2 regions of the Streptomyces sp. NPDC001880 genome follow, and region 2 is predicted to be linked to the other one. Evidence: riboswitches for the same ligand, from Rfam matches in the RefSeq annotation. Region 2 holds a riboswitch; the other holds the start of a gene.
The links. Region 2 has a riboswitch for cobalamin ahead of ACWCQ6_RS00275 (cobalamin biosynthesis protein). Riboswitches for the same ligand answer to the same signal wherever they lie in the genome.
Positions count from the first base shown of each region.

Region 1 (7,182 bases), on a different contig from region 2:
TGCGACTACTGCTGCTGGCCGAGGCGCTTGTTGAGCTCGCCCTCGACCTGCTTGGCGGCCTCGGCGGGCGACTTGCCCTGGAGAACCAGCGTCATGTAGGTCTTGATCGGGTTCGGCGGGTTCTCGACCGGCGCCCACTCCGGTATCAGCGGCGTGGTGCCACCGGACTTGGCGGCGGCCGGACCGGCAGCCTCGGCGGCGGGCTGGCCGACGGTGTACTTCTGCATGGCGTCGTTCTTCGGGGACCAGCCGGCCTCCTTGATGAGCGCGCCGTCGTTCTGCTCGGAGAGCGCGATCTTCAGGAACTCCTTGGCCAGGTCCTGCTTCTCGCTGCCCGCGGCCACGGCGAGGTTGGAGCCGCCGAGGAAGACGCCCTCGGGCTTGTCGGCCGTCTCACCGGGGATGGTGAAGAAGCCGATGTCGTCCTTGAGCTTCGGGTTGGCCTTGATGGCGGTGCCGGCCTCGTAGCCCATGGCGATGACGGCGCCGGTCCTGCCCTTGGCGAAGACCTCGGCCTGCTGCGGGGTGGCCTCGTCCTTGTCCTTGGGGGCCTTGGAGAAGGCCTGGTACTGCTTGTAGATGTCCATGGCCTCGGCGACCTTCGGGTCGGCCAGGTTGGAGACGTACTTGTCGCCTTCCTTCTTCACCGGCGAGACGCCCTTGCCGACGAGCAGGCCGTCGAAGAAGTACCAGTTCTGGCCGGGCAGGTAGATCGGCTCGGCGTCGCCCTTCTTCTCGATGGCCTCGAACGCCTTGAAGAGCTCGGCGCGGGTCTTCGGCGTCTCGGTGATACCGGCGTCCTTGAAGACCTTCTTGTTGTACATGACGACGCGGTTGCCCACGTACCACGGCAGGGCGTACTGCTTGCCGTCGAAGACGGAGGGCTGGTTGACGCCGTCGGCCCAGGCGGAGCCGATCTCCTTCTTCAGGTCGCCGAGCTCGGCGAGACCGCCGGTCTTGGCGTACGCCGGGGTCTGGGTGTTGCCGATCTCCAGGACGTCCGGCGGGTTGGACTCGGAGAGTGCGGTGGTGACCCTCTGCTGGATGCCGTTCCAGTCCTGGACTTCGATCTTCAGCTTGGCCTTGGTCTTCTTCTCGAACTCCTCGGTGACCGCCTTGGTCCACCCGGGCGGGTTCGAGCCGGACATCGTCCACAGGGTCAGGGTCTGGCCCTTGTACGCGTCCGGACCGGCCTTCTTGCCGCTGTCACCGCCGTCGTCGGACCCACACGCCGCGAGGCCGATCATCATGCCCGCGACGCCGATCGCCGCGATGAGCTTGCGCTTCACGCCAAACCCTCCTCAGGGATACTGCAACCCCGCCCACCGCGAAGACATTCGACGAGTACTGCTGGGGCTGGACCTGGTCTTTAATGGTTTAGACCAGCACCGGGAGCTTGGCCTAGACCTTTAGGGGTGTCAAGGGTGTATAAGAAGTGCACTCGCGTCCGTTACAGGACCGACACCTGAGGGAGGGCGACCAGCCGTGACCGGACCGTGCCACCATGTGAGCCGCGACAGACGGAGGAGCCGGTGACGGCAGCAGCACAAGCGTCGGGAAGGCGGACCATGGGTGCCGACGGGGGCAGTACGGAGAACGAGACGGGCGCGGCCACGCGGACGGCGCGCGTCCCGAAGTACTACCGACTGAAGCGACATCTGCTGGACATGACGGACACCATGCCGCCGGGCACCCCCGTGCCGCCGGAGCGGACCCTGGCCGCCGAATTCGACACCTCGCGCACCACCGTGCGCCAGGCGCTCCAGGAGCTGGTCGTCGAGGGGCGGCTGGAGCGCATCCAGGGCAAGGGCACCTTCGTCGCCAAGCCGAAGGTCTCGCAGGCCCTACAACTCACCTCGTACACCGAGGACATGCGCGCCCAGGGCCTCGAACCGACCTCCCAGCTGCTGGACATCGGCTATGTGACGGCCGACGACACGCTCGCAGGACTGCTCGACATCACCACCGGCGGCCGGGTGCTGCGGATCGAGCGGCTGCGGCTCGCCAGCGGCGAGCCGATGGCGATCGAGACCACGCACCTCTCGGCCAAACGCTTCCCCGCGCTGCGCCGCTCACTGGTGAAGTACACCTCTCTCTACACCGCACTGGCGGAGGTGTACGACGTACGGCTGGCCGAGGCCGAGGAGACCATCGAGACCTCGCTGGCCACCCCGCGCGAGGCCGGCCTGCTCGGTACGGACGTGGGACTGCCGATGCTGATGCTCTCCCGGCACTCGCTCGACGGGCAGGGCGAGCCGGTGGAGTGGGTGCGCTCGGTCTACCGGGGCGACCGGTACAAGTTCGTGGCGCGGCTGAAGCGGCCCATGGACTGAGCCCGTCCCACCGCTCACGGCCCCCGCGTAACGCACCACCGCGCGGGGGCCTTTCGCACACCTTGGTACGGACCGACTGCCGTACGTCTGGCGGGAAAACGAACACAAGTACCCGCTCAGGGGACCGTTGCCGGACCGCAACGCGGACAGGGGGTGACGGTGACCGGAAGCCTCCCCTAGATTTCCTGCGCATCACAGGGTGATCAGCGAGGGGACGGAGTCGCCGCATGCCAGCAGACCCAGAAGCAAAGCCGCCCACCGTCACACCGGTGCGGGTGGTCATCGCCCTCTGTCTCATCGCGCCGTTCGTGGCGATGCTCTGGGTGAGTTCGTACGCGAAGGTGGACCCCACCTTCATCGGCATTCCGTTCTTCTACTGGTACCAGATGCTCTGGGTACTGATCTCCACCGCGCTCACGATGATCGCGTACAAGCTGTGGCAGCGTGACCAACGCGCCCGCAAGGGAGGTGAGTCGGCGTGAAGGACGGTGTGAACGGCGTCGCGCTCGGCGTCTTCATCTTCTTCTTCGTGGCCGTCACGGTCATGGGCTTCCTGGCGGCGCGCTGGCGCAAGGCCGAGAACGAGGCCAGCCTCGACGAATGGGGCCTGGGCGGAAGGTCGTTCGGCACCTGGGTCACCTGGTTCCTGCTCGGCGGCGACCTGTACACCGCCTACACCTTCGTCGCCGTGCCGGCGGCGATCTACGCGGCGGGCGCGGCGGGCTTCTTCGCCGTGCCGTACACCATCCTGGTGTACCCGCTGATCTTCACCTTCCTGCCGCGGCTCTGGTCGGTCTCGCACAAGCACGGATACGTCACCACCTCGGACTTCGTGCGCGGGCGCTTCGGCTCGAAGGGCCTGTCGCTGGCGGTCGCCCTCACGGGCATCCTCGCCACGATGCCGTACATCGCGCTCCAGCTCGTCGGCATCCAGGCGGTGCTGGACGTGATGGGCGTCGGCGGCGGCGAGAACACCCACTGGTTCGTCAAGGACCTGCCGCTGCTGCTCGCGTTCGCGGTGCTCGCCGCGTACACCTACTCGTCCGGGCTGCGGGCACCCGCGCTGATCGCGTTCGTCAAGGACGGGCTGATCTACCTGGTCATCGCGGTGGCGATCATCTACATCCCGATCAAGCTGGGCGGCTTCGACGACGTCTTCGCCAAGGCGGGCGATGCGTTCTCGCAGACCAACCCGGCCACCGGCAAGCCGCGCGGCGCGCTCGCGCCGGGCGAGGCGGGCCAGTGGGGGTACGCCACCCTGGCGCTGGGCTCGGCGCTGGCGCTGTTCATGTATCCGCACTCGATCACGGCGACGCTCTCCAGCCGCAGCCGTGATGTGATCCGGCGCAACACCACGATCCTGCCGCTGTACTCGCTGATGCTGGGCCTTCTGGCGCTGCTCGGCTTCATGGCCATCGCGGCCGGGATCAAGGTGGACAACGGACAGCTGGCCATCCCGCAGCTGTTCGAGAACATGTTCCCGGACTGGTTCGCGGGCGTCGCGTTCGCCGCCATCGGCATCGGCGCGCTGGTACCCGCCGCGATCATGTCGATCGCCGCGGCGAACCTCTTCACCCGCAACATCTACAAGGACTTCCTCAAGCCGGACGCGACCCCGGAGCAGGAGACCAAGATCTCCAAGCTGGTGTCGCTGCTGGTCAAGGTCGGCGCGCTCGCCTTCGTCCTCACGATGGACAAGACGGTCGCGATCAACTTCCAGCTGCTCGGCGGCATCTGGATCCTCCAGACGATGCCGGCCCTGGTCGGCGGCCTGTTCACCCGCTGGTTCCACCGCTGGGCGCTGCTCGCGGGCTGGGCGGTCGGCATGGTGTACGGGACGGTGGCCGCGTACGGGGTCGCCTCGCCGACGCAGAAGCACTTCGGCGGCTCGTCCGCACAGATCCCCGGCATCGGCGAGATCGGCTACATCGGCCTCACCGCGTTCGTGCTGAACGTGGTGGTGACGGTGGTGCTCACCTTCGTCCTGAACGCCGTGAAGGCGCCCGCCGGGATCGACGAGACCTCCCCGGCCGACTACACCGCCGACGCGGGCGACCCGGGCGTCAGGGCGGAACTCCCGCCGGCCACCGCGGGGGCGCCGGGCAGTCACTGACCACCCGCGTCCGGGCCGTCCGCACGGATCGGACCCGGTCGACCCGACACAACATGTGGGGGCTGCCTCTTCGGGCAGCCCCCACATGTATGCTCGTCCTCGCTGTCGCCGCAGGGGAATCCGGTGAGAATCCGGAACTGTCCCGCAACGGTGTATCCAGTGCACTTTTGTGCACCCCGGAGTCAGTCCGATGACCTGCCGGCAGCGCATCCGGCTCGACCGAACCGGATGCCCAGACGTCCGGGCCTCGCGGTTGGGCCGGTGGACGCCGTGCGGAGCGCTGCCCCGACCCGGGTGTGCGCGTCCGCAGGGCTGCCCCGTTCCCCGCCGGCCCCGAGCCGAGCGAGGGAGAGCACCACGTGACCATCGCGCCAGCCGATCCGGCTTCAGCCGCCGCGTCCGCAGCAGCCGAGTCCGAGGCAGCCGCACAGGACGGACCGGGGGCCGCGCTGCTGCGGACCCTGACCGGCCTCACCGCCGATCTGCCCGACACCGACCCCGGCCGGGTCGCTGCGGCCGCGCTGCGCGGCCGCAGTGCCCGGGCGGACGAGGCGGAGCTGCGTTCGCTGGCCACCGAGGCCGCCGCGGGTCTGATCTCCGAGGACCCCGCCTACTCCCGGCTCGCCGCCCGGCTCCTTACCCTCACCATCGCGGACGAGGCGGCCGGCCAGGGCGCGGTCTCCTTCTCCGCCTCGGTCGCCGTCGGGCACCGCGAGGGCCTGATCGCGGACCGCACCGCCGCGTTCGTCGCCCACCACTCGGCCGCCCTCGACGCGCTGGTGGAGCGTTCGCTCGCCGACGGCGCGGACGACCGCTTCGGCTACTTCGGGCTGCGGACCCTGCACAGCCGCTACCTGCTGCGCCACCCGCACACCCGTCAGGTCATCGAGACGCCCCAGCACTTCATGCTGCGGGTCGCGTCCGGGCTCGCCGAGGACGAGTCGCAACGCGCCGTGGACGAAGTGGCGGCGCTGTACGGCCTGATGAGCCGGCTCGACTACCTCCCCTCCTCCCCCACGCTCTTCAACTCCGGTACCCGGCACCCGCAGATGTCCTCCTGCTACCTGCTGGACTCCCCGCTGGACGAGCTCGACTCGATCTACGACCGCTACCACCAGGTGGCCCGGCTCTCGAAGCACGCGGGCGGCATCGGTCTTCCGTACTCCCGCATCCGCTCCCGCGGTTCGCTGATCCGCGGCACAAACGGGCACTCCAACGGCATCGTGCCGTTCCTGAAGACGCTCGACGCCTCCGTCGCCGCGGTCAACCAGGGGGGCCGCCGCAAGGGCGCCGCCGCCGTCTACCTGGAGACCTGGCACGCGGACATCGAGGAGTTCCTGGAGCTGCGCGACAACACGGGTGAGGACCAGCGGCGTACGCACAACCTCAACCTGGCGCACTGGATCCCGGACGAGTTCATGCGCCGGGTCGACGCGGACGGCGACTGGTCACTGTTCTCGCCCGCCGACGTGCCCGGCCTCGTCGACCTGTGGGGCGACGAGTTCGACGTCGCGTACCGGGCCGCCGAGGCCCAGGGGCTGGCCCGCAAGTCGATCCCGGCCCGCGAGCTGTACGGCCGGATGATGCGCACCCTCGCGCAGACCGGCCAGGGCTGGATGACGTTCAAGGACGCCTCCAACCGGACCGCGAACCAGACCGCCGAGCCGGGCACCGTCGTCCACTCGTCGAACCTGTGCACCGAGATCCTCGAAGTCACCGACGACGGCGAGACGGCGGTCTGCAACCTGGGCTCGGTCAACCTCGGCGCGTTCGTCACCGACGGCTCCATCGACTGGGAGCGGCTGGACGCCACCGTCCGCACCGCCGTGACCTTCCTGGACCGGGTCGTCGACATCAACTTCTACCCGACCGAGCAGGCCGGCCGCTCCAACGCCAAGTGGCGCCCGGTGGGCCTGGGCGCCATGGGTCTCCAGGACGTCTTCTTCAAGCTGCGGCTGCCCTTCGACTCCCCCGAGGCCCGCGCGCTCTCCACGAAGATCTCCGAGCGGATCATGCTCGCCGCGTACGAGTCGTCCTGCGAGCTCGCCGAACGGTCCGGACCGCTGCCCGCCTGGTCGCGGACGCGGGCGGCACGCGGCGTGCTGCACCCCGACCACTACGACACCGAGCTGAACTGGCCGGAGCGGTGGGAGGCGCTGCGCGCCCGCGTCGCGAAGAGCGGGATGCGCAACTCGCTGCTGCTCGCCATCGCGCCGACGGCGACGATCGCCTCGATCGCGGGGGTCTACGAGTGCATCGAGCCGCAGGTCTCCAACCTCTTCAAGCGTGAGACGCTCAGCGGTGAGTTCCTCCAGGTCAACGCGTATCTGGTGGATGAGCTGAAGCAGCTGGGGGTGTGGGACGCGCGCACCCGTGAGGCGCTGCGCGAGGCCAGTGGCTCGGTGCAGGGCTTCGCCTGGATCCCGGAGGAGGTGCGGGCGCTGTACCGCACGGCGTGGGAGATCCCGCAGCGCGGCCTGATCGACATGGCCGCGGCCCGTACGCCGTTCCTGGACCAGAGCCAGTCGCTGAACCTGTTCCTGGAGACGCCGACGATCGGCAAGCTCTCCTCGATGTACGCGTACGCCTGGAAGCAGGGGCTGAAGACGACGTACTACCTGCGCTCGCGCCCGGCGACCCGGATCGCCCGTGCCGCCTTTGGCCAGGGCACGACCGCCGCCCCCATTCCCGTACAGCAGGCTTCGGCGCCCGACGCGGACGCGATCGCCTGCTCCC
Region 1 is NZ_JBSFET010000017.1:102,964-110,145, forward strand. Features, by position in the region: gene ACWCQ6_RS13480 (extracellular solute-binding protein) at 6-1,289, opposite strand; gene ACWCQ6_RS13485 (GntR family transcriptional regulator) at 1,569-2,333, shown strand; gene ACWCQ6_RS13490 (DUF3311 domain-containing protein) at 2,561-2,815, shown strand; gene mctP (monocarboxylate uptake permease MctP) at 2,812-4,446, shown strand; cobalamin riboswitch at 4,536-4,663, shown strand; gene ACWCQ6_RS13500 (ribonucleoside-diphosphate reductase subunit alpha) at 4,806-7,182, shown strand, end outside.
Region 1: another riboswitch for cobalamin. It lies ahead of ACWCQ6_RS13500 (ribonucleoside-diphosphate reductase subunit alpha); the one in region 2 lies ahead of ACWCQ6_RS00275 (cobalamin biosynthesis protein).

Region 2 (7,182 bases):
GCGCTCGACGTACGAGGCACCCATGGCGGCCGCGTCCAGCAACAGGTCCACCAGGTGGTCGTGGAGCAGGTTGACCTCGTCGACGTAGAGGATCCCGCGATGCGCGTCGGCCAGCAGCCCCGGCTCGAAGGCCTTCACCCCCTCCGCGAGCGCCCGCTCCATGTCGAGCGCCCCCACGAGCCGGTCCTCGGATGCGCCGACGGGCAGCTCGACCATCCTGGCGTCCCGCGACACACCGGCCCCCGCCTCATGGGGACCGTCGGGACACGCCGGGTCGGGCGATACGGGGTCGCAGGAGAAACGGCACCCGGAGACGACGTCCACCTCCGGCAGCAGCGCCGAGAGCGCGCGCACGGCGGTGCTCTTCGCGGTGCCCTTCTCGCCCCGTACGAGCACGCCACCGATGTTCGGCGCGACGGAGTTGAGCAGCAGGGCGAGTTGCAGGTCCTGCTGCCCGACGACGGCGGTGAACGGGAAATGCGTGCTCACGAGGCGGTCCTTCCTGCGGGTGAATGGGCATGAAAAAGGCGGCCTCGGCCGGCGCCCGGGATCATCGGCGGCTCCCAGGGGCCGCGGGGGCTCCGGGGGCGATGAAGGGAAGCCCCGACGGCGCGCCCGACTCCAGAAGACGCAGCAACGCGTCGGTGTCCGCGTGCTCTTCCACGAGATCGCCGAGGCGGTCGAGCTGTTCCTCGCGCAGCGCCGCGAACGCGGTGTCGGGAGCGGGGACGAAGCGCCGGCCGGCGGCCCGCGCGACCTCGGCCAGGAAACGGCGGCGGAATTCGTCGCTCTCCAGCGCACCGTGCCAGTGCGTGCCCCACACGGCGCCGACCCGGCAACCGTCCAGGCTCTGTCCCCGGCCGTCGGAGATGAACCCCTCGCCACCGCGCACGTCCGCCACGCCGTGGTGGATCTCGTACCCCTCGACCGGCGCGCCGAGCGCCTCGCCGACGGGCCGGGCCAGGGTCTTCTCGCGGTCGAAGCGGATGCGTACCGGAAGGAGGCCGAGGCCCTCGACCCGCCCGGCCCGCGACTCGACCTCGTCCTCGATACGCTCCCCGAGGATCTGGAAGCCTCCGCAGATGCCGAGGACCGGCCGGCCCTCGGCCGCGCGCCGCACCAGCGCGTCGGCGAGGCCGCGCTCACGCAGCCAGGCCAGCGCCTTCACGGTGCCCCGGGTGCCGGGCACGACGACGAGGTCCGCGTCGGAGAGCTCCTCGGAGCGGTCCACGAACCTGACGACGACGCCGGGCTCGGCGGCCAGTGCGTCCACATCGGTGAAGTTCGACATCAGGGGCACCGCGCACACCGCCACGCGCAGCACGTCCTCGCCGTGCGGCGGAGCGACGACCGATTCGCGCACGGCGCCGCGCAACGAGACCCGCAGACCGTCCTCCTCGTCGATGCCGAGGCCGTGGGCGAAGGGCAGCACGCCGTACGTCGGCCGCCCGGTGATGTCCCGCAGCATCTCCAGGCCCGGCTCCAGCAACGACACGTCACCGCGGAACTTGTTGACGAGATAGCCGGCGATCAGCGACTGGTCCTCGGCGGCCAGCAGCGCCGTCGTACCGAAGAACGAGGCGAAGACACCACCGCGGTCGATGTCGCCGACGACCACCACCGGAAAGCGCGCCGCCCGTGCGATGCCCATGTTCACGATGTCCGTGCGTCGTAGATTGATCTCGGCCGGGCTGCCCGCCCCCTCGCAGATCACCGCGTCGTACGTGCCCCGGAGCTGCTCCAGGCAGTCCACGACCGTGGAGAGCAGCGCCTGTTGCCGGCCGCCGTGGTAGCCGCGGGCGCTCATCTCGCCGACCGGCTTCCCCATCAGGACGACCTGGCTGGAGCGGTCGCTGCCGGGCTTGAGCAGGACCGGGTTCATCAGCGCGGTCGGCTCCACGCGGGCGGCCTGGGCCTGCATGGCCTGGGCGCGCCCGATCTCGGCGCCCTCGCGGGTGACGAACGAATTCAGCGACATGTTCTGCGCCTTGAAGGGCGCCACCTTCACGCCCCGGCGCACGAGCCAGCGGCAGATGCCTGCCGTGACGACGCTCTTGCCCGCGTCGGAGGTGGTTCCGGCGACCAGCAGCCCGCCGCTCATGTGCTTCTCCGTTCTGCGATGCGGGGCCCCGCGGTGCGGCGCCCCGTGATCCGTCGTGCGGCCAGGGCCGCGCCGAGCCGTCCCGCCACGCACACGCCGAGGGCCAGCGCGCCCACCCGGCGCGACAGCCGCACCGCACGCTCGATGTCCTCGGTCTCCACCGCCCGTCCCGTCTCCCCGTTGAGCACGGGGCGGTGCTCGACCAGGCCGCCGTACGCGAGGGTGCCGCCGAGCCGGACGCCGAGCGCGCCCGCGAACGAGGCCTCCACCGGGCCCGCGTTGGGGCTCGGGTGCTTGGCGGCATCGGCCCGCCAGGCGCGGACCGCTCCACGTGGCCGCCCCCCGGCGGCCACGGCGAGCAGGGCCGTGAGCCGGGCGCCGGGCCAGCCCGCGAGGTCGTCGAGGCGGGCCGAGGCCCAGCCGTAGCGCCGGTGGCGGGCCGACTTGCGCCCGACCATGGCGTCGAGGGTGTTGGCGGCCCGGAAGCCGGCCAGCCCGGGGACCCCGGCCAGCGCGCCCCACACCAGGGCGCCGACCACGGCGTCCGAGGTGTTCTCCGCCACGGACTCGACCACGGCGCGGGCGATCTGCGGCCCGTCCAGGGACTGCGGGTCGCGCCCGCACAGATGCGGCAGCCGCTCGCGGGCCAGGTCGATGTCACCGGCCCTCAGGGCGTCGCCGATGGCCCGTGCCTCACGGCCCAGGGAGGTGCCGCCGACGACGGACCAGGTGGCGGCCGCGGTCAGCGCCACGGAGGCGGCGGGGCTGCGGCGTACGGCACGGCTGAGCAGCGCGGCACCACCCGCGGCGCCTCCGGCGCAGACGAGGGTGTGCAGCGCGCCCCACCCGCGGTGGTCGCGCCACAGCAGGCGCTCGACGCCCGCCGCGGCCCGCCCGAAGGCGGCGACCGGGTGTCCCCGGCGGGGATCACCGAGCAGCAGATCGCCGATCAGACCGGCCGTGGCGCCGTACGCGAAGATGCGGTCGGCTCGCACGGCTCAGCCGGCCGTCGCGCCTCGGCGGACCTTCGTACAGGAGGCTCTCGTCGAGAGCGCCGGAACAGCGGACGCACGGCAGCCGGGCATGGCGATATGTCCTCACTCAGGGTCCGCGCCCTGGTTCGACGTGACCGGCGACGAGAGTCTCCTGGCTCCCGGATCGGCGGTTCCCCCGGCCTTCCAGCCCGCTCGCGCGTGCCGTGACGTCCGGTGTGGGGGACCGCTCCCCGGTGACAGTGGCGGGACCGCGCCGGATTCGCACCGGCTTCCTCTGCTGTCGCCGTGATTGGCTCCGGCAGTCCACCACGCTCCGCGAACGCCCGTCAACCTGCCGTTGACCTGCGGCGGCGCGGTGTGCTGATACCCACATCGGGCCGGACACCGCTGGTGTCCGGCCCGACGGGAGCGTGCGCGGGGTGCTTCAGGCGACGATCAGATAGATGCCGTACGCGACGGCCGCCGCGCACAGCCCGAAGCAGACGTACCCGCCGGCGCGGGCCAGCAGCACCGAGCCGCCGGAGCCGCCCTGCGCCGCGGGTTCCGGTTGCTTGGAGAGGCCGACGATGCCCAGGGTGAAGAGGCCCACCAGCGCGACGGTCACAACGAGGGAGACGCCGAATACGGAGCCGAGGGCTGCCCAGTCGATGTTCATGCTGAATCCTTAGACGGCCGGGTCAGACGGCGGCGGGTCGTGCCGGGTCCTGGCTGGTTCCGGCCGGGGCCGGAATGGTGGTCATGAGGTCCTGGGCCGTTGCCTGGGCCGTGGTGGGCGGCGGGCTGACGGCGGCGATGGCCGTGGTGACGACGCCCGCGGGCTCGTCGTCGACGTCCGTCGGTGCGACGTCGTCGTGGCCGACCGGCTTGCGGCGCGACACCAGCCAGATGGCACCGGAGCCCACGACCAGCAGCGCCGCGACCACCACGACACCCCAGGTGCCCTGCTTGGTGAGGAGCTCCGCGCCCGCACCGACCAGACCGGCGGCCGGCAGGGTCAGACCCCAGGCGACGAACATCCGGGTGGCGGTGGACCAGCGGACCACACCGCCCTGGCGGCCGAGGCCCGCGCCCATCACGGCGCCGGAGCAGGACTGGGTGGTGGAGAGGGAGAAGCCGAGGTGCGAGGAGGCCAGGATCACGGTGGCCGCACTGGTCTGGGCGGCGAAGCCCTGCGGCGGCTTGAGGTCGGTGAGGCCGCTGCCCATGGTGCGGATGATGCGCCAGCCGCCCAGGTAGGTGCCGAGCGCGATGGCCAGACCGGCGGAGACGATGACCCAGACCGGCGGGTTGGAACCCGGGTTCAGGACGCCGCCGGTGACCAGGGCCAGGGTGATGATGCCCATGGTCTTCTGCGCGTCGTTGGTGCCGTGGGCGAGGGAGACCAGCCCGGCCGAGGCGATCTGGCCGGCCCGGTAACCCTTGGCGGTGGCCTTCTCCTGGGCGTCGTTGCGGACCTTTCCGCCGATCCGGTACGTCAGCCTGGTGGCCAGCAGCGCGGCCAGACCGGCGACGATGGGGGCGGCGACCGCGGGGATCAGTACCTTGGTGACGACGGTGCCGCCGTTGACGGACGACCAGCCCGAGGACATCACGGCCGCGCCGATCAGGCCGCCGAACAGGGCGTGCGAGGAGCTGGACGGCAGTCCGACCAGCCAGGTCAGCAGATTCCACAGAATGGCGCCGACGAGTGCCGCGAAGATGACTTCTGTTCGCAGCCCGTCCTCGTTGATGATCCCGCCGGAGATCGTCTTGGCGACCTCCACCGACAGGAACGCGCCGACGAGATTGAGAACGGCGGACATGGCCACCGCTGTCTTCGGTTTGAGTGCACCGGTCGAGATGGTTGTCGCCATCGCGTTCGCGGTGTCGTGGAAACCGTTCGTGAAATCGAACACTAGAGCTGTCACGATCACAATCGCGAGTAGCAGCGTGATGTGTTCCATTTACCCAGGCAATCGTTCGACGTCATTGGCATGTGGACCGTAGGCGACCTGGGTGAACAGAAGATGAACTGGGCGGGGCGCTGGGGTGTTCCAAACTGGTTTGGAATCATTTTGCTTGTGTCCGGGGGAGGTGCGGTCCGGCCTTCCGGCGGGGTGCGGCTGTGGTCGATCGCATACCCGTTCGCCTCCGGGGCTGACAGGATCGGCGCATGAGCGATCAGCAGCGGAACGCGATCGAACGCGCCTGGGACGATGTCGTCGCCACCGCCCGCAGGACGGCGGTCGAGGGTCTCGTCGTCGGGACCTCGGGAAACGTGTCGGCGCGGGTCGGTGACACCATCCTGGTCACACCGAGCGGAGTGCCGTACGACCGGCTGGGCCCCCGGGATGCCGTCGGCGTCGATCGGGAGGGCAACCGCGTACTCGGCTCACTGGCCCCGACCAGCGAACTGCCGCTCCACCTCGCCGTCTACCGGAACACCGACGCGGCCGCCGTCGTGCACACCCACGCGGTGCACGCCACGGCCGTCTCCACGCTGGTGCCCGAGGTCCCGTCGGTGCACTACGCCGCCGCCATGCTGGGCGGCCCCGTCCGCGTCGCGGCCTACGCGCGCTACGGCACCGCGGAACTGGCCGAGAACATGCTCACCGCCCTGCGCGACCGTACGGGCTGCCTCCTCCAGAACCATGGAACCGTCACCCACGGAGCCACCCTGGACCAGGCGTACGACCGGACCGCCCAGCTGGAATGGCTCTGCCGGCTCTGGCTCGCCGCGAGATCCGTCCCCGGACTCACTCCGAGCCTGCTCTCGCCGGAGCAGCTCAGCGATGTGCGGGAGGCGCTCAAGGGGTACGGACAGCCGGGCCGACCCGACCCGGCCCACCGGACGGGCTAAGACCGACCGGCGACGGGAGGGCGGCGTCGCGGGGCCGGGCACGCGCATCCGCCGCGTCGTCGTCGATCGACAACGCTCCCTCCCCGAGCTCTCGACCGCGTTCGAGCAGGGGAGACCCCCACCCGCCTCGCAGCCGCACGCACCTGGCCCGGCTCCTTCCTCCACCCTCCCAATTGCCGGTCGGTCCAAAGGCGGTCGCGTGATCCCCGGCGAGCGCGCGACGACGGCTGCGGCACCTCGACGCGTTGTCGGAACATCCGCATACATCCAGGACGCGGACGTCCCTCCGCCCTGCGACGCACCGCACCGGACGCCGCGCCCTGCCCGGCCCCGATCCGCCGGGCAGGCCCTGGTCCGCTGGCGGGGTACCGCACCCCCCATGACACTGAAGCCGTGCGCCCGGCAACAGTTACGGCAGCAGCCGTCACCACGATCCTCGGCGTCGGCGCGGCAGCGGTCGCGGCCGGCCGGCTGGCCAGCGACGCCGCCCTCAGGGCGTCGTCCGGGCGGCCGCTCCCCGCCGACCGCAGACTCACCGTGCACGCCACGGCGGCCGGGCAGGTCACCCTGACCCGCTCCTTCACCGCCCTGCGGCCCGGCACGTACGGACTGGTGGGCAAGGGCGTCCATGCCGTGGTCGGCCCGGTGATCGAGCAAGCCCGCCACGCCCCCGACACCGTCGTACGCAGACTGGAACGCGTCGACCGCGGCAGCCTGGAGACCGGCGCCAAGGTCCGCGTCACCCCGCAACTGCACAGCGGCGACCCGTTCTCGGCGCTCGGCCTGGCCCACCGGGAGGTCGAGGTGCCCGGCGAACTCGGCGCCCTGCCCGCCTGGTTCCTCCCCGGCCCGCGCGACACCTGGGTGATCACCGTGCACGGCCTCGGGACCACCAGGGAACACCCCATGAACGTCATGAGGTTCCTGCACGACCAGCGCCTGCCCGTGCTCGACCTGGCCTACCGGGGCGACGCCGGAGCCCCGCGTTCCCCCGACGGCCTCGCCCATCTCGGCGAATCCGAGTGGCGCGACCTGGACGCCGCGATCCGCTTCGCCGTGCGCTACGGAGCCGAGAAGGTCGTCCTGCACGGCTGGTCCACCGGCGCCTCGATGGCGCTGCACGCGGCCGTCAACTCCGCGCTGCGCGACCGGATCTGCGGCCTCGTCCTGGACTCCCCGGTGCTGGACTGGGCCACCACGCTGCGCGCCCTGGCCGTCGCCCGCGGCGTCCCGGCCGCCCTGCTGCC
Region 2 is NZ_JBSFET010000001.1:46,172-53,353, reverse strand. Features, by position in the region: gene ACWCQ6_RS00285 (putative cobaltochelatase) at 1-489, opposite strand, end outside; gene ACWCQ6_RS00280 (cobyric acid synthase) at 551-2,101, opposite strand; gene ACWCQ6_RS00275 (cobalamin biosynthesis protein) at 2,098-3,096, opposite strand; cobalamin riboswitch at 3,242-3,370, opposite strand; gene ACWCQ6_RS00270 (hypothetical protein) at 3,521-3,751, opposite strand; gene ACWCQ6_RS00265 (anion permease) at 3,774-5,039, opposite strand; gene ACWCQ6_RS00260 (class II aldolase/adducin family protein) at 5,249-5,935, shown strand; gene ACWCQ6_RS00255 (alpha/beta hydrolase) at 6,329-7,182, shown strand, end outside.